Regions from separate parts of the Pseudoxanthomonas sp. USHLN014 genome, predicted to be linked through region 3. Evidence: riboswitches for the same ligand, from Rfam matches in the RefSeq annotation. Region 3 holds a riboswitch; each other region holds the start of a gene.
The links. Region 3 has a riboswitch for cobalamin ahead of btuB (TonB-dependent vitamin B12 receptor). Riboswitches for the same ligand answer to the same signal wherever they lie in the genome.

Region 1 (6,638 bases), on a different contig from region 3:
CTCTGGTCCAGTGCGGCGATGAAGCCCTGGCCGGAAGCAATCTTGTCCCGCTGTTCCTGGTTGATCGACACGGTCGGCAAGTCCTATGAAAGATGGGGGAGCCAGAGTGTACGCAAGCCCCGCGTCGCTGGCAGCCGTGAAAACGTTATCGGCTTCATAACGGTTTCAGCCGGGGGACACGCCGCGTGGTGTGCCGCGTGCGCCGAAATGCCGCGCCTGCAGCGCAGGCGCGGCACGCGCGCATCAGGCCGCCTGGGCCAGATCCGCGCGCAGGCGGCGTGCGGCTTCCACCATCTGCTCCAGCGCATGGCGCGTCTCGTCCCAGCCGCGGGTCTTCAGGCCGCAGTCCGGGTTGACCCACAGCTGCTGCGGGCTGAGCACCGCCCGCGCCTTGCGCAGCAGTTCCACCATTTCCTCCACCGAGGGCACGCGCGGGGAGTGGATGTCGTACACGCCCGGGCCGATACCGTTGGGATAGCGGAACCGCACGAACGCATCGAGCAGCTCCATGCGCGAGCGCGAGGTCTCGATCGAGATCACGTCCGCATCCATCGCCGCCACCGCATCGATGATGTCGTTGAACTCCGAATAGCACATGTGGGTATGGATCTGGGTCGCATCGCCCACACCGCTGGCGCAGATGCGGAAGGCCTCGATCGCCCAGTTCAGGTAGTCCGACCACGCATCGCGGCGCAGCGGCAGGCCCTCGCGGATGGCCGGCTCGTCGATCTGGATGATGCCGATGCCGGCGGCCTCCAGGTCGTTGACCTCATCGCGCAGGGCCAGCGCGATCTGCCGGCAGGTCTCGCTGCGGGCCTGGTCGTCGCGCACGAACGACCACTGCAGCACCGTCACCGGGCCGGTCAGCATGCCCTTCATCGGCCGCTGGGTCAGCGACTGGGCGTAGCGCGACCAGCGCACGGTCATCGGCTTCGGGCGCACCACGTCGCCGAAGATGATCGGCGGCTTGACGCAGCGGCTGCCGTAGCTCTGCACCCAGCCCAGCTTGGTGAAGGCGAAGCCGTCCAGCTGCTCGCCAAAGTACTCGACCATGTCGTTGCGCTCGTACTCGCCATGCACCAGCACGTCCAGGCCGATGCGTTCCTGGAAGCGCACACAGCGCTCGGTCTCGGCCTCCAGGAAGGTCTCGTAGTCGGCGTCGGACAGCTTGCCCGCCTTGTGCTGGGCGCGCGCCTGACGCACCTGCTGGGTCTGCGGGAACGAGCCGATGGTGGTGGTCGGATACACCGGCAGCCCGAACGCCTGCTCCTGCAGCACGCGGCGCTGGGCGTAAGGCGAGGCGCGCCGGCTGTCGGCCTCGCTCAGCGTGGCCAGGCGCCGGGCCACCTCGGGCCGATGCACGCGCGCCGACTGGCGGCGCGATTCCAGGCGGGCGCGCTGCTGCGCCAGCAGGCCTTCCGCGCCTTCGCGTCCGTCCAGCGCGTCGGCCAGCACGCGCAGCTCGCCCAGCTTCTGCCGTGCGAAGGACAGCCAGGACTTGAGTTCGGCATCGAGCGCCTTCTCCTGCTCCAGGTCGACCGGTACGTGCAGCAGCGCGCACGACGGCGCCAGCCACAGGTTGTCGGCGCCGACGTGCCCTTGCGCATAGCGCGCCAGCGTCAGCGCGTTGTCCAGGTTGGTGCGCCAGACATTGCGCCCGTTGACCAGGCCGGCCGAGAGCACGCGGCCCTTGGGCCAGGCCTGCAGCACCGCGTCGAGCTGTTCCGGCGCGCGCACCAGATCCACGTGCAGCCCCTCGACCTGCAGCCGCGCGACCAGGTCCAGGTTGTCGCCCAGCGCGCCGAAGTAGGTGGTCAGCAGCAACCTGGAGCGCGGCGCCTGGGCCAGGAACGCATAGGCGCGGGCGAAGGCCGCCTTCGCCGCCTCGTCCAGGTCCAGCACCAGCGTGGGTTCGTCGATCTGCACCCAAGCCGCGCCAGCAGCATGCAGGCGTTCGAGCAGCTGCGCGTACACCGGCAGCAGGCGCTCGAGCAGCGCCAGCCGGTCGCTGCCATCGGTGGTCTTGGACAGCAGCAGGAAGCTCACCGGCCCAAGCAGCACCGGGCGCGTGTCGAAGCCGGCGGCCCTGGCCTCCAGGAACTGGGCCACCGGCTTGTCGCCGCGCAGGGCGAAGTCCTGGCCGGCATGCAGCTCGGGGACGATGTAGTGGTAGTTGGTGTCGAACCACTTGGTCATCTCCAGCGCGCGCAGGTCGATGCCCCCGGTCTGCACGCCGCGCGCCATGGCGAAGTAGCCGGCCAGCGGGTCGGCGTCGGCCAGGGCGCGATAACGCTGCGGGAGGGCGTCGAACAGGAACGCCGTGTCCAGCACATGGTCGTAGAGCGAGAAGTCGTTGCTGGGCAGCACGTCGGCGCCGGCCTGCCGCTGCAGCTGCCAGTGCTGCGCGCGCAGGGCCGCGGCGGTGGCCTGCAGCGTGTCGGCGCTGTGCTCGCCCTTCCAGTAGCGCTCCAGGGCGTGCTTGAGTTCACGGCGTGGTCCGATGCGCGGAAAGCCAAGGTTGGTGACGCTGGTCATTGAATGGATCCTCATTGCGTGTGGGCATTGAGGAACGAAGGAACCGCACGCCACGCCTTACAGCCCTGCGGCTGCGACGTGCCATGCCAGCGACCTTCGCCCCCGCGGGCGAACCGGCCCCGTGCGCGGAAACCTCCACACGCGCACGCCTGCTGCACCGGGCCTTGCGCCCGCCGCATCACGCGCCCGTGCCGCTCCCGCGAGCGGTGCCAGGTCGAAGCGGAAGACCGAGCAGGGTCCTCCGGCCGGGGCCGGTCTTCGGGCTCATGGACACGGCGCGGACGGGTCCGCACCCCCTACTCCCCGCCGCTTCCCGGCCCGATGCCTTGCGGCGCGGACCAGTGCTGTTGGCAGGCTTCGTTTCCAATGACCGCTGCGGGGCAGCTCCGGAATGGACGCGCACGGGGCGCGCCTTCACCGGATTCCCGTTTAATCCATCGCTTCATGTGGATGAAGCGATGGAACCACGACGGACGCACCTTACGCGCCGGGTGCCGGGCGCGTCAAGGCGGCTCACGGATCGGTCGCGCCAACGAAAAGGCCCCTTTCGGGGCCTCTTCGTCTCGCAGGTGTTTGACGGCAAGGCTGCCGCTGCAGCTCAGCCCACGCCGGTCGGGCCGTCCAGCACCTGACGGACCAGCTTGAGCAGGTCGCGCTGGGTGTATGGCTTGTTGATCACGTCGAACTGCGCGCCTTCGGCGTCGCTGCGCGCCAGCGTGTTTTCGGCATAGCCGGTGGTGAGGATGACCTTGGTCGCCGGACTGCGCCGCATGACCTCGTGGGCCAGGACCACGCCATTCATGCCGCCCGGCATGATCAGGTCGGTGAACAGCAGATTGAACGGGTCGCTCGCCTTCAGCAGCTCCAGCGCCTGCGCCGCGTTGCTGGCGACCTCGGTCTGATAGCCGGCCGCTTCCAGGAACATCTGCGCCACCGCCGCGACCTCCTCACGGTCCTCCACGATCAGGATCCGTTCGCTGCCGCCGCGGCCGCTGGCACGCGGTTCGGGCAGCTGCGGCTTGCCGCCTTCGCTGGGCTGGGCCGGGAAGTACAGCCGGATCGTGCTGCCCCGATCCACCTCCGAATAGATGCGCACCGCGCCGCCGGACTGCTTGACAAAACCGTACACCATGCTCATGCCCAGCCCGGTGCCCTTGCCTTCCTCCTTGGTGGTGAAGAACGGCTCCAGCACGCGCTGCTGGATGTCCAGCGGCATACCGCAGCCGGTGTCGGTCACGGCCACGCTGACGTAGTGACCCGGCGCCAGATGATGGAAGTCGGGGCTGCTGAGATCGCTCTGGTCCACCTCCACATTGGCCGTCTCGATGGTCACCTGCCGCTGCGGGCGATCCTCCATCGCGTCGCGCGCATTGAGCAGGATGTTCAGCAGCGCCACCTCGGCCTGGGTGCTGTCCAGCTTGGCGTTCCACAGCGAGGCGTCCAGGTGGGTGACCAGCTCGACATCGTCGCCCAGCGAGCGGTGCGCCAGGTCGATCATTCCCGACACCAGCGTGTTGAGGTTGGTGGTCCGGCCCTCCAGCCGCTGGCGACGCGCGAATGCGAGCAGTTGCTGGGTCAGCGTGGCGGCCTTCTTGGCCGCGGCCTGCGCGCGCGCGATGCCGACCTCGATGCGCGCCTGGTCCGGCTTCTCGGCACTGTTGAGCATCCCCAGCAGCTCCAGGTGCCCGCTCATGACCTGCAGCAGATTGTTGAAGTCGTGCGCGATGCCGCCTGTCAGCTGGCCGACCGCTTCCATCTTCTGCGCCTGGCGCAGTGCGTCCTCGGCGTCGCGGCGGCGGCTGACGTCCAGCTGCGAACCGAAGAAGAAGATCAGATTGCCCTGCTCGTCGAACACCGGCGAGGTGAACAAGGCGTTCCAGAACGAGGTGCCGTCCTTGCGGTAGTTCAGGATCTCCGCGGCGAACTCGCGGTTCTGCGCCACCGATTCGCGTATCGCCGCGACCGTGGCCCGGTCGGTGTCCTTGCCCTGCAGGAAACGGCAGTTACGCCCGACCAGCTCTTCGGCGCTGTAGCCGGTCATCTCGATGAAGGCGCGATTGGCGAAGATGATCGGGTTGTCGGGCTGGTGCGGGTCGGTGACGATCATCGGCATGCGGGTGGTTTCCACCGCCGCGAAGAAGATGTCCGACTTGTGACCCTTCAGGCGCAGGTCGTCGATCGCCGGGGACTTGAAGCCGGGTGCGGTTTCCTGGGGCAAGCGCAATCCTTGGTGAGTGGGAAGGGACCGACGCCGGGCCCAAGGGCCGCCTCAGGCCGCCACGGCGGCCGAATCGGTCTCGGGCTGCGTCGATGGCAGCGGCTGGTCCACCGGCGCCAGACGGAAACCGAAGGTCAGGTGGGTGTGCAGCAGCGGGCTACCGAACGGCTTGTCGATGACCTTGCGCAGATTGTAGATGTGGCTGCGCAGCGTGTCCGAGTCCGGCAGGTCGCTGCCCCAGATCTCGCGCTCCAGCTGGGCCCGGGTGACGATCGCCGGCGAATGCCGCATCAGCACCGCCAGCAGCTGAAACTGGATCGGCGAGAGCGACAGCCGCTGGCCGGCGCGCTTGACCGTGTAGTTCTCCGTCTCCAGGGTCAGATCGCCGACCGTCAGCCGCGTGCCCGCCAGCTGACGGCGCTGGCGCTTGATCAGCGCGTTCAGGCGGGCCTGCAGTTCCGGCAGGGCATATGGCTTGACCAGGTAGTCGTCCGCGCCGGCCTCGATGCCGGTCACGCGATCCTCGACCCGCTCGCGGCCCGACAGGAAGATGATCGGCGTGCTGCGCTTGACCTCGCGGCGGAACGCACGGCAGACATCCAGCCCGTCCATACGCGGCATCTTGCCGTCCAGCAGGATCACGTCGTAGTGCTGCTCGCTGGCCAGGCGCAGGCCTTCGAGTCCGTCATGGGCGTAGTCGACGTCGTAGCCGATCGATTCGAGATACTCGCCAGTTGCAGTGGCGATCGCGTAGTCGTCATCGACCAGCAGCAGGGTGTGCCGTTGTTGGAAGGCGCGCATAGGGGCAGGTCCTGGAAGTGTGCCGATACCATCGCTGCGCCCCCGCCCATGTCGGGTGAAGGCGAGACCGCTTACCGCTGATTGAACGCATCGCGTTTTCTCTTCGCTCAGCGATGTGGCGTTGAGGTCAGGACGTCTTCGCGCGGTGCTGACGCTGCGCGTGATGTCAGCTACGTATTTTGCGGCGCGCAGGTAGCGAGTAGATGTTGTCTGCTTTCGCTCAGCAGCACCTCGGAGTGCTCGCGCAGCTGGCGCGCCTGTTGCCTGGCATCGACCAGATTGGCGCGCAGTTCCAGCTCGTCGGCCGCCGTTTCCAGATGGTCGCGCGCGGTGACCGAACGCGCCCGCTGCTCGTCGATGCTATGGGTGCCCTGGAGCACCTGCATCCGCAGTGCGGCAATCGCACGCTCGGCATCGAGTTCGAACAGCGCCAGCCTGCGCGCCTGTTCGAGCAGGCGCCCGTCCGGGTCCCGCGCGCCGACACGGCGCCGCAGTCGCTCGAGCACCCGCCTGCATTGGGCGGCTGCCATCCACAGCCGATGCGCTTCCTCGTCCGCCCCGGCCTGCGCCGCGCTGCGCAGCCGACGGGCGGTCAGGGCTTCGCGCTTGGCGTGTCTGAGCTTGGCGCGCTCGAAGACGCGCGAGACTGGCCACATCAATGCTTCCCCTGTCCGCTTCGCAGAGACGTCATGCGCGGGACGAGGCGCGGATGGGACAGCACGACGCCAGCGAGGCGGATGTGCATCCGCCGGACCTGCGGTCGACAACCGAAGGCGCACACGAGGCCTCTCTCGCACTCGTGCACAAGGATCGGTTTACCGCCAGCAACAGGGCCCAACGCCGCGATGTGTGACAAGACGATAAGCAGCCGCGCGCTCAACCGGTCGGCTGGGCGATCGCCGCGACCCGTGCGTCCGGGCGCAGTTCGGCACGTGCCTTGGCCGCGGCGTCGGCCAGCACCAGCAACGCATTGGCATAGTCGGCCGCGGCGTAGGTCACGGTGTCGCGCGTGACTGCGGCGCCGCCCTGCAACATCGCCACCTGGTCGGTCATCACCGCGATCTGCGCCAGCTCGTCGGCGTGG
Region 2 (6,638 bases), on a different contig from region 3:
GCCGCGCTACGGCCTGGTCGAACCGCTGCGCAGCCACCATCCGGTGCGGATCGCCCTGCACGGCTGGCTGGGGCTGTGGGCCGACCTGCGCCGGGTGCGCTCGCCCGGGCAGGCACTGCGGACGCTGTTCGGCCCGCCGGGGTTCAAGCCGGGCGGCTGATCAGCCCAGCCCGGTGTCCATCACCATCATCAGGCAGAAGCCCAGGGTCAGGCCGATGGTGGCCAGGGTCTCGTGGCCGTTGCGGTGCGACTCGGGGATGACCTCGTGGCTGACCGCGAACAGCATCGCCCCGGCCGCGAACGCCAGGCCCCAGGGCAGCAGGGTGGAGAACGCGCCCACCGCCACCGCCGCCACCACCGCGCCCAGCGGCTCCACCAGACCCGAGGCGGCGCCGATCAGCACCGCGCGCCCGCGGCGCACGCCGGCGGTGGCCAGCGAGAGCGCGATCACCAGGCCTTCGGGGATGTCCTGCAGCGCGATGGCCAGGCTGAAGGGCTCGGCGTTGGCCATGCCCGAGCCGGAGGCCACGCCCACCGCCATGCCTTCGGGGATGTTGTGCAAGGTGATGGCCAGCACGAACAGCGTCACCTGCGGCGGCAGCCACTGGTGCAGGCCGCCCACGCGCGTGGTCTGGCCCTGCTGGTCCAGATGCGCATGCGGGATCACCCGGTCCATCGTCAGCATCATCGCCACGCCCAGGCAGATGCCGACGCTGACCAGCCCGCCGGCGCCCAGCCCGCCGTAGCCCTGGTCCTTGGCCGCCTGCAGGCTGGGCACGATCAGCGAGAAGGCCGTGGCGGCCAGCATCACGCCGGCGCCGAAGCCCATCAGGCCGTCGGCCAGCGTCTGCGGCAGGCGCCGCACCGCCAGCACCGGCAGCGCGCCGGCGGCGGTGGCCGCGGCGCAGATCAGGCCGTCGCGCAGCGCCTGGCGCAGGCCGGGGCGATGCGGCCATTGGGCCAGGACTTCCTGCAGCAGCCAGGCGCCCAGCAGCAGGGCGGCCAGCGCCAGCAGCCACGGCAGCAGGCGCCGCAGCGCGGACGGGGAGGACAGGGTGTGATCGTGCATGGCAGGGGCTTCGTGGGCGGAAGGGGCGCGCGTGCGCTCGGGGTGCCGTTGTCCGCAACGGGACCGAAGGTGCCTGCCCAACATCGGACACCGACGGGCAAGGGCGCGTCAACCGTGCTGCAGCGCACACCGGCCGGGAATGCTCCACGGAGCAGAAATCCGTGAAACCCGCATGGCATCAGGACCTTCCCTTTTGTCACTACATTTGGCGTTGACGGGCGTGGATGACCCCACTATCTTGGGGTCGTCGGTTCCTCGCGGCCACAAGCCGCGGGGATGAAAAGGGAAGCCGGTGCGGCCTTGCGGCCCACTCCGGCACTGCCCCGCAGCGGTGATTGGGAACGACCCCGCCATCTGCACTGAGGCCCCCGGTGGCCTTGGGAAGCGGTGGGTTAGGAGAAGCAGGACTGTGTCCTGGCTTCACGCCCGTCAGTCCGAAGACCTGCCGACAGTCGCGCGCAAGCACCTCGCGCGGCGCCGGCCGCGGTGTCTTTCGAGGGAGAGACGGCTGGTGACGCAAGGCCCGACCACGAACGCCGTTCGTGCGGTCGCGGCTTCTGCGACGCCGCCGTTTCACCCTCGGTCGCCCGGCCCCTGTTGCGCCCTCGTGGGAAGGCGCAATGCGTGCATCTACGCATGGAGAGTTTCGACCGTGACCCAGACCGATTCCGCCGTGGCCCAGCGCCCGGCCGACGCCGCCTTTTCGCTGACCCCGCCGCCCACCGCCACGGCCATGCGCGTGACCAAGCGCAACGGCGGCAGCGAGGCGGTGGACCTGAACAAGATCGTGCGCGCCGTGCAGCGCTGCGCCGAAGGCCTGCACGCGGTCGATCCGATGCGCGTGGCCACGCGCACCATCTCCGGCCTGTACGACGGCGCCACCACGCAGGAGCTGGACGAGTTGTCCATCCGCACCGCCGCGCTGCTGATCGGCGAGGAGCCCGAGTACGGCCGCCTGGCCGCGCGCCTGCTGGCCAACTTCATCGCCAAGGAGGTCTCCGGCCAGGAGATCCACGCCTTCTCCCAGTCGGTGGCCCGCGGCCATGAGGTCGGCCTGATCAACGAGCGCCTGCTGAACTTCGTGCAGGTCAACGCGCGCAAGCTCAACGATGCCGTCGACGCCGGCCTGGACCGCGAGTTCGAGTACTTCGGCCTGCGCACCCTGTACGACCGCTACCTACTGCGCCACCCGCACAGCCGCAAGGTGATCGAGACCCCGCAGCAGTTCTTCCTGCGCATCGCCAGCGCGCTGAGCGAGGACGTGCCGGAGGCCCTGGCGCTGTACCAGCGCATGGCGCACCTGGACTACCTGCCGTCCAGCCCGACGCTGTTCAATTCCGGCACCACGCACGAGCAGCTCTCCAGCTGCTTCCTGCTGGACTCGCCGCAGGATTCGCTGGAGTCGATCTACGCCAAGTACGGCGATATTGCGCAGTTGTCCAAGTTCTCCGGCGGCATCGGCGTGAGCTACTCGCGCGTGCGTGCGCGCGGCTCGCTGATCAAGTCCACCAACGGCCATTCCAACGGCATCGTGCCGTGGCTGAAGACGCTGGATTCCTCGGTGGCGGCGGTCAACCAGGGCGGCAAGCGCAAGGGCGCGGCCTGCGTCTACCTGGAGACCTGGCACGCGGACATCGACGACTTCCTCGAGCTGCGCGACAACGCCGGCGACGACGCGCGCCGCACGCACAACCTCAACCTGGCCAACTGGGTGCCGGACCTGTTCATGGCGCGCGTGGAAGCGGACAAGCCCTGGTCGCTGTTCGACCCCAAGGCCGTGCCGGAGCTGACCGACCTGTACGGCGAGGCCTTCGAGCGCGCGTACGAGCAGGCCGAGGCGCAGGGCAAGGCCAGCAAGACCGTGCCGGCGCGCAAGCTGTACGCGCGGATGATGCGCACCCTGGCCGAGACCGGCAACGGCTGGATGACCTTCAAGGACAAGTGCAACAAGGCGTCCAACCAGACCCTGCGTCCGGGCAACGTGATCCATCTGTCCAACCTGTGCACCGAGATCCTGGAGGTCACCTCCAACGAGGAGACCGCGGTGTGCAACCTGGGCTCGATCAACCTGGGTCGCCACTTCGACGAGTACGGCGACTTCGACTACGACAAGCTGGCCGAGACCGTGCGCCTGGCCGTGCGTCAGCTGGACCGCGTGATCGATCTGAACTTCTACCCGATCGAGACCGCGCGCCGCGGCAACCTGCGCTGGCGCCCGGTCGGCCTGGGCTGCATGGGCTTGCAGGACGTGTTCTTCCGCAAGCGCCTGGCCTTCGACAGCGCCGAGGCGCGCGCGATCAGCAGGAAGATCGCCGAGACGATCTACTTCCACGCGCTGGAGACCTCGTGCGAGCTGGCGCAGGAGCGCGGCAAGCATCCCTCCTTCGGCGACACCCGCGCCGCCCAGGGCGAGCTGCAGTTCGACGCCTGGGGCGTGGTGCCCGAGGACACCGCGCGCTGGGACGCGCTGCGCGAGCGCATCCAGCAGCACGGCCTGCGCAACTCTCTGTTGATCGCCATCGCCCCGACCGCGACCATTGCCTCGATCGCCGGCTGCTACGAGTGCGTGGAGCCGCAGGTGTCCAACCTGTTCAAGCGCGAGACGCTGTCCGGCGACTTCCTGCAGGTCAACCGCTACCTGGTGGACGAGCTGAAGAAGCTCGGCCTGTGGACGCCGGAGATGCGCGATGCGATCAAGCTGGCCGAAGGCTCGATCCAGGGCGTGGCGGAGATCCCCGAGGCCCTGCGCGTGGTCTACCGCACCGCCTGGGAGCTGCCGATGCGCTCGCTGATCGACATGGCCGCCGACCGCGGCGCCTTCATCGACCAGTCGGCCTCGCTCAACCTGTTCATGGAGAGCCCGAACATCGGCGCGCTGTCCTCCATGTACATGTACGCCTGGAAGCAGGGCATCAAGACCACCTACTACCTGCGTTCGCGTCCGGCCACCCGCATCGCCAAGGCCACCATCAGCCACGGCGCGTCTGAAGCCCCCAAGCCGCAGTACACGCCCACCGAGGCGGTCAGCTGCTCGCTTGAGAATCCAGAAGCCTGCGAAGCCTGCCAGTAAGTCATTTAAGAACAAGGGGGACAGGACGTCCCCCGGCGCATGGACGCGCCAAGCTCGCTGGAGAGCGGGCATAAAAAAGGGACCAAGCGCCAACTCGGTCCCTTTAGCTAGCGATAGCAAAGCGTCGTGGTGCTACTGACGCCGCTGACCTACCGAAGCCATCTCTTGTAAGGAGGGGCGCAACACTATCGCGTTCTTGAGGTTCAACTCAAGAAGAAAATTCGGAAGGTGTGACAGGAATTGGTAGCCAATTTCTATTGGAGAATTTCAGTTGGACAACCAACCGAATGACTCGGATGAAGGCTACGAAGTCATCTTTCGGAGCTGCATCACTCTGCCGAACGGCAAAGTGTTGTACGCGAAGGCATGTGGCATTCGAGCTTTCCCAATCCGCGTTCCCAAGCAGTAACCGCAGTGGGAGGTGGGACCGGTTCGCCGGTCTCGCCTTTCTGCACAGTCAAAGAATTCAGGAGTTCCAATGTCCGCTCAACCCCGTCAGATGCTGCTCGATCCCGGTTTCGAACTGACCCTGCGCCCGATGCGCTATCCGCAGTTCTATGACATGTATCGCGACGCCATCAAGAACAGCTGGACGGTGGACGAGATCAACTTCCAGATCGACATCACCGATCTGCACGACAAGATGACCCCGGCCGATCGCCATCTGATCCATCGGCTGGTCGCCTTCTTCGCCACCGGCGATTCGATCGTGTCCAACAACCTGGTGCTGAACCTGTACCAGCACCTCAATGCGCCCGAAGCGCGCATGTACCTCTCGCGCCAGCTGTACGAGGAAGCGCTGCATGTGCAGTTCTACCTGACCCTGCTGGACAACTACCTGCCGGATCCGGGCGAGCGCGCCAAGGCCTTCGCCGCGGTCGACAACATCCCCTCGATCAAGAAGAAGGCCGACTTCTGCTTCAAGTGGATGGACACCATCCAGGACCTCAAGCGCCTGGAGACGCGCGCGCACCGCCGCCAGTTCCTGCTCAACCAGATCTGCTTCGCCGCCTGCATCGAGGGCCTGTTCTTCTTCGCCGCCTTCGCCTACGTCTACTACTTCCGCTCGCGCGGTCTGCTGCCGGGCCTGGCCTCGGGCACCAACTGGGTGTTCCGCGACGAGAGCTGCCACATGGCCTTCGCCTTCGAGGGCGTGCGCGTGGTGCGCGAGGAGGAGCCGGACCTGTTCGACGCCGACATGCAGCAGCAGGTCTACGACATGCTGGAAGAGGCGATCGAGTGCGAGCTGCAGTTCGCCGAGGACGTGCTGTCCGGCGGCGTGGCCGGCATCTCCACCCGCGACATGCGCCAGTACCTGCAGCACTGCGCGGACAACCATTTCGCCAAGCTGGGCATGGCGCGCAAGTACAGCGTGCGCAATCCGCTGCCCTTCATGGAGCTGCAGGACGTGCAGGAGCTGACCAACTTCTTCGAGCGGCGGGTCTCGTCCTACCAGGTCGGCGTGCAGGGCGAGGTCGGCTTCGATCACGCCTTCTGAGGGCGCCGCACGACGCCGACGCCGCACTGGAAACGTTTCCGGGCGGAAAAGGTCGCCAAAACACCGCATCTGACTGCCTGACGGGCTTAAGTCGAGGCCAGGCGTGCCGTTAGTCTGGGGGATATCCGTCCCCGCAGACCGCGCTTGTTCGCCATGCACGCCCGTCGCGCCTCGGCGCGCACCATCGCCATGCTCCGGCTCGGTCGCGCCTTCGGCGCGGCGCTGGCGCTGTTGTGCGTGGTCGGGCCCGTGCCCGCCCAGGTCGCCTCGCTGCGGGTCTACGGCACGGCCGATGGCCTGCGTAGCCTGGGCGCCGACTGCCTGGTCGAGGATCCGCAGGCCAACGTCTACGCCTGCACCTACGGCGGCCTGTACCGCTACGAAGGCGAGCGCTTCGAACGCGTCGGCGCCGGTGCGGGTCTGGACGATGCCTATGTGATGAACGCCTCGCCGGCGCCGGACGGGCGCGGGCTGTGGGTCGCCACCGCGGCCAACCTGTACTTCTGGGACGGCGACCGGGCCGTGCGCGTGCTCGACCCGGCCGGGTCGCCGCTTCCCTTCGAGGTCGGCCACAACGTCGCGGCGCTGGCCGATGGTGCGGTGGCGCTGAGCCATAGCCGCGCGCTACGCGCGACCCGCGACCCGGACGGGCACTGGAAGACACGCGCGCTGTTCGACCAGGCCGCCGAACGGGCCCACCCCGAGCTGGCCGAGCTGGGCGCGGTCTACCGCGATGGCCGCGCGCTGTGGTTCGGCTGCGGCCAGACCGTTTGCCGCCGCACCGACGATGGCCAGGTGCGCGTCTACGGGCCCGGCGACGGCGTGCCGCGCGATGCCTGGACCGCGTTCCTGCGCGACCGTCGCGGCACGCTGTGGGCGCGCAGCCCGCGCCACATCCTGGTGCTGGCACCGGGCGCGACGCGCTTCGAGGAGCGGCCGGTGCCGCCGCCTTCGATGCTGGCTACCACCACGCGCCACCTGGACCTGACCGAGGACCGCCA
Region 3 (6,638 bases):
CTTGCCGGCGGCGTTGCCGGTCAGGCCCAGGCGGAAGTCGCCGATCGCATAGTCCAGGTCCAGGCGCGCGGTGTCGCGTGCGCGGCGCGCCAGCCACTTGTCGTGGTTGGCGCCGTCGCCGTCGTCGCGCGCATCGGCGTGGCTGAGCTGGGCGTTGATGTCCAGCCCGGCCAGGGTGACGAAGCCGGTCAGCTCGGCGCCGCGGATCCTGGCCTTGTCCACATTGACGATGTTGAAGGCCGTGTCGTAGCCGATCAGGTCCTCGATGCGGGTCTCGTAGGCGTTGAAGGTCCAGTTCCAGCCCTGACCGTACTGCGCCAGGCCAAGGTTGAGCGACTTGCTCTTCTCCGGCTTGAGGTTCGGATTGCTGAAGCCCGGGTAGTACAGGTCGTTGAAGTTGGGCGCCTTGAAGCCGGTGCCCGCGTTGGCGGTGAACTTGAAGCCGTTGCCGAAGCCGAAGCCATAGCCCAGGCTGCCGGTGGTGTGCGAGCCGAACTGTTCGTTGTCGTCGTTGCGCACCGAGGCCTGCAGCGCGTGCGCGCCGAAGCTGCCCTGGTACTCGGCGAACACGCCGGTGTTATCGCGCGCGTCGATGTCGTAGGGCGTGGTGCTGGTGACGCGGTCGTTCAGCCAGTCCACGCCCAGGGTGAAGGTCTGGCCTTCGGCGAAGCGGTAGTCGCCCTGCGCCGAGGCGGTGTCGCGGCGGGTGTCGAAGGTGCTGACGAAGCTGCGCGTGCCGGTATCGGCATCGGCGAAGTAGTTGTCGGCCTGGTCGTCGTTGCGGCCGGCCTGCACGGTCAGCTGGAACGCTTCGCTCGGGTTCCAGCGCAGCTTGCCGCCGGCCACGCGCTGCAGGCTCTTGGCCTCGTTGCCGCCGAACAGGGTGCCGTCGTATTCGTTGTAGCTGTCGGCGTTGAGGAAGTTGCCCTCCAGCGCCAGCGTGTCGGTGACGTCGATCCCGGCGCGCAGGCCGAAGGAGGTGTTGCGGTAGCCGTCGCGGTCCGGCTCGTCGGCGTAGCAGCCGGCGCCGAAGGGATGGGCCGCATCGCCGGCGGTGCCGCGGCAGGCGTTGATGCCGTCGGTGTCCTGGTAGCCGCCGTTGGCCGACAGCCAGCCGCGTTCGCCGCGATAGCTGAAGCCGGCGCTGTGGTCGCGCAGGCCATGGCTGCCGAAGCCGGCCTGGGCGTAGGTGGTCAGGCCCTTGCCGCCGCTGCGAGTGAAGATCTGGATGACGCCGCCGATGGCTTCGGAGCCGTACAGGCTCGAGCGCGGGCCGCGCACGATCTCGATGCGCTCGATCTGCGACACCGGCAGGTCCTGGAACGCGGCCAGCCCTGCGGTGACCGAGCCGATGCGCACGCCGTCCACCAGCACCAGCACGTGATCCGATTCGCTGCCGCGCAGGAACACGCTGGTCAGCTTGCCCGGCCCGCCCTGGTTGGCGATGTTGATGCCGGCGCGGCCGGCCAGCAGCTCGGGCAGCGAGGTCGCCTGGCTGCGCTCGATCTCCTCGCGCGAGATGACCTGCACGGGGACCAGGCTGTCCTGGACGGCGACTTCGGTGCGCGTGGCGGTGACGCTGATCTGGTCCAGATCGGTCGCGTCGTCGGCGGGCCGCGCCAGGGCGGTGGCGGAAAGGCTCAGGCCGATGGCCAGGCAGAGCAGGGTGGTCTTCATGTGGGGAACTCCGTCGCGCGCCTCGCACGTGCAAGGCAGGAAAGTCGCGGCGACGGAAGGCAACACAGGCGGACAGCGCGCACGGCAAGGCGTGGGCGCGGCACGCGCGACGCCCTCCGCATCGCAACCGGTGGTGGGTTCGGTACGAACCCGTGCTGCTCAGGCCGGTCTCCGGGCTTGCGAGCTGGAAGGCACTCCTTCCGCCGTCGCGCCTTCCCGCGTGCGATGAAGGCACGCAGTGGCCGATGCGTTGGCATGGCTCGCTTACCGTTGCGGGGGCAGCGCCGGATTCGTCCCGTGGCGGGGCTCACCGGCTTCCCGTTTCAACCTGGACGCGATGGATGCGCGGCAGGTCACCTGAAAGCGGCGCGGATTGTACGCGATCCGGCGCCTGGCGCGGCGCTCAGTCGCTGTCGCGGCCGGGGCTGTCGAAGAAATCGAACGCCGGCGCGGCGCCGCCTTCCTCATCGTGGCGGGTGGTGGTCACCGGTGCGGCGGCGGGGCGGCCGCGCGGGGCGGGCAGTGCAGCGGCGGCGACCTCGACCTCGGCCACCATCTGCTGGCGGCGGGCGTCGGGCACGTCCTGCCAGTGGCAGCCCAGCAGGGCGCCTTCCAGGGCGTAGAGCAGGTTGAGGCTGGGGCGGAAGCCGGCGCGCTTGATGCGCATGAAGGCTTCCACGGGACCGGCCGCGCGCAGGTCCTCTTCGGTGCGCAGGCCGACCTGGCGCAGCCACGCAGCGGACTTGGGGCCGATGTTGCGCAGCTGCGTGGTGCTCACGCCAGGGCGTCCACGAAGGCCGCGGCGATGGCTTCCAGGCCGCGCTGGTCGTCTTCGTCGAAGCGGCCCACCTGGGGGCTGTCGATGTCCAGCACGCCGATCAGGGCGCCGTCCTTCACCAGCGGCACCACCAGCTCCGAACGCGAGGCCGCGTCGCAGGCGATGTGGCCGGGGAAGGCTTCCACGTCGTGGACGCGCTGGGTCTGGCGGGTGCTGGCCGCCGCGCCGCATACGCCCTTGTCCAGGGCGATGCGCACGCACGCCGGCAGGCCCTGGAACGGCCCGACCACCAGCTCGGTGCCATCGAAGAAATAGAAGCCGGCCCAGTTGAAGCCGGGCAGTGCGTGATAGAGCAGCGCGGCGAGGTTGGCGGCGTTGGCGATGCGGTCGGTTTCCCCGTACATCAGGCCGCGCGCCTGCTCCAGCAGCTGCGCGTATTGCTCGGGCTTGGTCCCGGAGAGGGTCTGGGTCGCGAATGACATGTCGTGGATTCTACGACGCATGGCACGCAGACCGGCCATGGTTGTGCAGGAAACGCTATGTCCCCGGTGTGCGCGGCGCGGAAAGCTGGTTCTTGCGATCGAGGGTCGCGGGGGCGTGCGCGTTCTGGCTTCGGTTGGGCAGCGGTCCGGCGGGCGGTGGCCGCTTTTCCCTCAATCAGGGCGTCATGCCCTGATTTGGGCGCTCGGCTTCCTGCCTCGCTAGGCGCGGCCACCGCCCGCCGGCCCGCTGCCGCGCGCGTCGAGATGATCGGCTTCGGTCGAAAGAGGTCCTGCTTGGTTCACTGGGGAGCCTCGACCGTTCGGGCCCGTGACGGCGCGCGATCGGACTCCCATCTCCGTGGGAGCGACTGTCTCCTCAATCTGTAGAGCGGAGCTTGTGGCAATCCCCTTTTGGGGACTCCGCTGCTCTTCGTTCGGTTCATGGGGAGGGCCCCAGCGGAGCGAGCTCCGCTCTACAGGCTCCCACAGAGCACGAGCGGAGCGAAGGGCGGTCGGCGAAGCGTGTTTCCCGGCCCTGCACCCTGGTGGCGGAGACAAAAAAAAGGCCCGACAGGGGGAGGGACCTGTCGGGCCTGGATTTGTGCGGGGGGAGGGACCCACACAAATGGGGGTTGCGTGGCGCGGTGCGCCGGCGCGAGAACTGCTGTTGCGACGCAGCATAACGCCGGACTTGGTGCGATGCAACATCCCCTGCCCGTACGACCGACGAACGGTCGGCCGCGGGTCGATGACGTGCCTCGGTGTCAGTCCGCGCGCGGTCCGCGATAGCGGCTGCCGGCCGTACAGGTCTCGTGGACCACGACCTGGCTCAGCATCGGCAGGGCCGGCTTGAGGTGGTCCCAGATCCACTCGGCGATGCGCTCGCTGGTCGGGTTGTCCAGGCCCTCGATGTCGTTGAGGTAGTGGTGATCGAGCCGTTCGTAGAGCGGCTTGAAGGCCGCCTTGACGTCGGCGAAGTCCATCACCCAGCCGGTGTGCGGATCCAGGGGGCCGGTCAGATGCAGTTCGACGCGGAAGGAATGGCCGTGCAGGCGGGCGCACTTGTGCCCCTCGGGCACGTTCGGCAGCCGGTGCGCGGCCTCGAAAGTGAAGACCTTGAAGATGTCCATGGCGGGCAGTCCGGGGCCGGCGCGTGGGCGTCGGCGGTGAAGGAAAGGAGACGCGCCGGCCTGCGGCGCGTCCCCGCTGGCAGCTTAGTGCGCGGCGCGCGGCGCGCTCTGGCGCCGACCGCCGTCGCGGCGGCCGCCGTTGTTGGGCGCGCTGCCGCTGCCGTGCTTCTTCGGGCCGGCGTGGGCGTGGGCCTGCGCCTGGCGCGGGGCGTCGCCGTGCGGACGGCGGCCGTGGCGGCGCGGCGGACGGGTGCCCGACGGCTGCTCGGCCTTGCCCGGCGCGCTGTTGCCCCAGCGGATCGGATGCTGCGGCACGAAGCCCTCCACATCGCGGATCTCCACGTCGCGGCCCAGCAGGCGCACGATCTGGCGCAGCAGCTTGGCGTCTTCCTGCGCGACCAGCGACACCGCCTCGCCGGTGGAGCCATTGCGGCCAGTGCGGCCGATGCGGTGCACGTAGTCCTCGGCCACCATCGGCAGGTCGAAGTTGATCACCTTGGGCAGCTGGTCGATATCGATGCCGCGCGCGGCGATGTCGGTGGCCACCAGCACGTTGATCTTGCCGGCCTTGAAGTCGCGCAGCGCGCGCAGGCGCTGGGCCTGGCTCTTGTTGCCGTGGATAGCCGCGGTCTGGATGCCGGACTTCTCCAGGAAGGTGGCCAGCTTGTCGCTGCCGTGCTTGGTCTTGGCGAACACCAGCGTCTGCACGCGCGTGTCGGCCGCCAGCAGGTGCAGCAGCAGCTCGCGCTTGCGCGCGCTGTCCACCGGGTGCACGCGGTGGGCGATGGTGTCGGCCACGGTGTTCTTCGGTGTGACCTGGATTTCCAGCGGGTCGACCATGAACTCGCGCGCCAGCGCCTTGATCGGCTCGGCGAAGGTGGCCGAGAACAGCAGCGTCTGCCGGTCCTGCTTGGGCAGCTTGGCCAGGATGCGCTTGATCGAGGGCAGAAAGCCCATGTCGAGCATGCGGTCGGCCTCGTCCAGCACCAGGATCTCGATGCCCGACAGGTCCACGCTGCGGCGCTCGATGTGGTCCAGCAGGCGGCCCGGGCAGGCGATGACCAGGTCCACGCCACGACGCAGCGCGTCCAGCTGCGGGCCCATGCCCACGCCGCCGTAGATGGTCGCGGCCGGGATGCGCAGGTACTTGCTGTAGTCGCGCAGGCTCTCGAAGACCTGCGTGGCCAGCTCGCGGGTCGGGGTCAGCACCAGCGCGCGCGGCCGGCGCGGGCCGCGGGTGACCTCCTGCGAGGACGTGCCCAGGTGCTGCAGCAGCGGCAGGCCGAAGGCGGCGGTCTTGCCGGTGCCGGTCTGCGCGCCGGCCAGCAGGTCGCGGCCTTCCAGCGCCGGCGGGATCGCCTGCTCCTGGATCGGGGTGGGATGTTCATAACCCTGCTCGGTCAGCGCGCGCAGCAGGAACGGGGCAAGCCCCAGGGATTCAAACGACATGAGAAAACTCCGGATGGACGCCCACGCCGCGCGGCCCCTGCCTGATCCGTGCGACGCGAAAGCGCCGCCGGCCACGCAAGCCAACGCGAGGAGAAGCGTGTGTTGCCCGAAGCGTTCCCGAACCGCGCTGCGAGTAACTGGATGGGCGGCCCGTGCCGACACTGGCGCGAACCGTCTTTGCGAAGCGAAAAGGCGTCGGAAGGAAGGGGGACGAGGCGGGCGTAGGGCCCGGGCCGCGCCGCTGGTCCCGTCAAGGGAAACACGACTGCCGCTAGCGAAGCGCGTCGATGGTAGCAGATTCCAGGCCCTCCCGTGGCCCCGCCTCACCCCCGCCCCCGCACCGCGGCGCTTCTGACGAGCGCCACTGCCACTTCCGATCACGTCACAGCCCTTGTAGAGCGGAGCTTGCTCCGCTGCTTTCCGGCCGGATCATGGGAAGGCCCCAGCGGAGCAAGCCCCGCTCTACAAAGGCCGGATTATGGGAAGGCCCCAGCGGAGCAAGCTCCGCTCTACAGGTGGGGGCCGCCATGGCGGCGATGAGGCTTTGCCATGGACCAACCCGGCCCCAAACAGCAGGGGCGTATCATGCAGCCTCAGTTAAGGCAGAGCGGCCGATCCGACCATGAGCCTGCGCATCCAACGCAATCCCACCGATCCCAACCAGACCAGCGTGGAGGGCCACGGCTGCCGCGTCTGCCTGGTGCGCCATCTCGCCGTGTGCACCGCGCTGCCGCCCGATCAGGCCAAGGCGCTGGAGGCGATGACCGGCGACACCCATCTGCGCGCCGGCGAACTGCTCGCGCGCGAAGGCGAGCCGCGGCGCTACGTCTTCACCGTGCAGAGCGGCGCCCTGCGCCGCACCCGCACGCTGGCCGACGGCCGCCGGCTGGTGGCGGGGTTCCTGATGCAGGGCGACTACATCGGCTTCTCCGGCGCCAGCCACTACCGCCACACCATCGAGGCGATCACCGACGCCAGCCTGTGCGCGGTCTCCCAGCCCGGCATGCGCCAGCTGTGCCAGACCTATCCGGGCCTGGAACACGAGCTGATGGAGCGCGCCTGCATCGAGCTGGACGCCACGCGCGACAAGCTGATGGCGCTGGCGCGGATGACCCCGCCCGA

Region 1: it holds a riboswitch for cobalamin, as region 3 does, so the genes downstream of both, metE (5-methyltetrahydropteroyltriglutamate--homocysteine S-methyltransferase) here and btuB (TonB-dependent vitamin B12 receptor) in region 3, are expected to answer to the same signal.
Region 2: it holds a riboswitch for cobalamin, as region 3 does, so the genes downstream of both, WFQ05_RS07235 (ribonucleoside-diphosphate reductase subunit alpha) here and btuB (TonB-dependent vitamin B12 receptor) in region 3, are expected to answer to the same signal.

Annotation. Positions count from the first base shown of each region.
Region 1 is NZ_JBBCKO010000003.1:4,305-10,942, reverse strand. It holds gene WFQ05_RS07140 (fructose bisphosphate aldolase) at 1-65, opposite strand, end outside; gene metE (5-methyltetrahydropteroyltriglutamate--homocysteine S-methyltransferase) at 244-2,535, opposite strand; cobalamin riboswitch at 2,767-3,019, opposite strand; gene WFQ05_RS07130 (histidine kinase famiy protein) at 3,134-4,648, opposite strand; gene WFQ05_RS07125 (response regulator transcription factor) at 4,805-5,554, opposite strand; gene WFQ05_RS07120 (hypothetical protein) at 5,725-6,210, opposite strand; gene WFQ05_RS07115 (hypothetical protein) at 6,431-6,638, opposite strand, start outside.
Region 2 is NZ_JBBCKO010000003.1:29,852-36,489, forward strand. It holds gene WFQ05_RS07225 (sterol desaturase family protein) at 1-160, shown strand, start outside; gene WFQ05_RS07230 (ZIP family metal transporter) at 161-1,069, opposite strand; cobalamin riboswitch at 1,301-1,534, shown strand; gene WFQ05_RS07235 (ribonucleoside-diphosphate reductase subunit alpha) at 1,722-4,139, shown strand; gene WFQ05_RS07240 (ribonucleotide-diphosphate reductase subunit beta) at 4,618-5,637, shown strand; gene WFQ05_RS07245 (diguanylate cyclase) at 5,791-6,638, shown strand, end outside.
Region 3 is NZ_JBBCKO010000008.1:156,582-163,219, forward strand. It holds gene btuB (TonB-dependent vitamin B12 receptor) at 1-1,677, opposite strand, end outside; cobalamin riboswitch at 1,822-2,053, opposite strand; gene WFQ05_RS15070 (TfoX/Sxy family protein) at 2,081-2,455, opposite strand; gene WFQ05_RS15075 (GAF domain-containing protein) at 2,452-2,937, opposite strand; gene queD (6-carboxytetrahydropterin synthase QueD) at 3,702-4,067, opposite strand; partial or broken gene WFQ05_RS15085 (DEAD/DEAH box helicase) at 4,227-5,516, opposite strand; gene WFQ05_RS15090 (helix-turn-helix domain-containing protein) at 6,139-6,638, shown strand, end outside.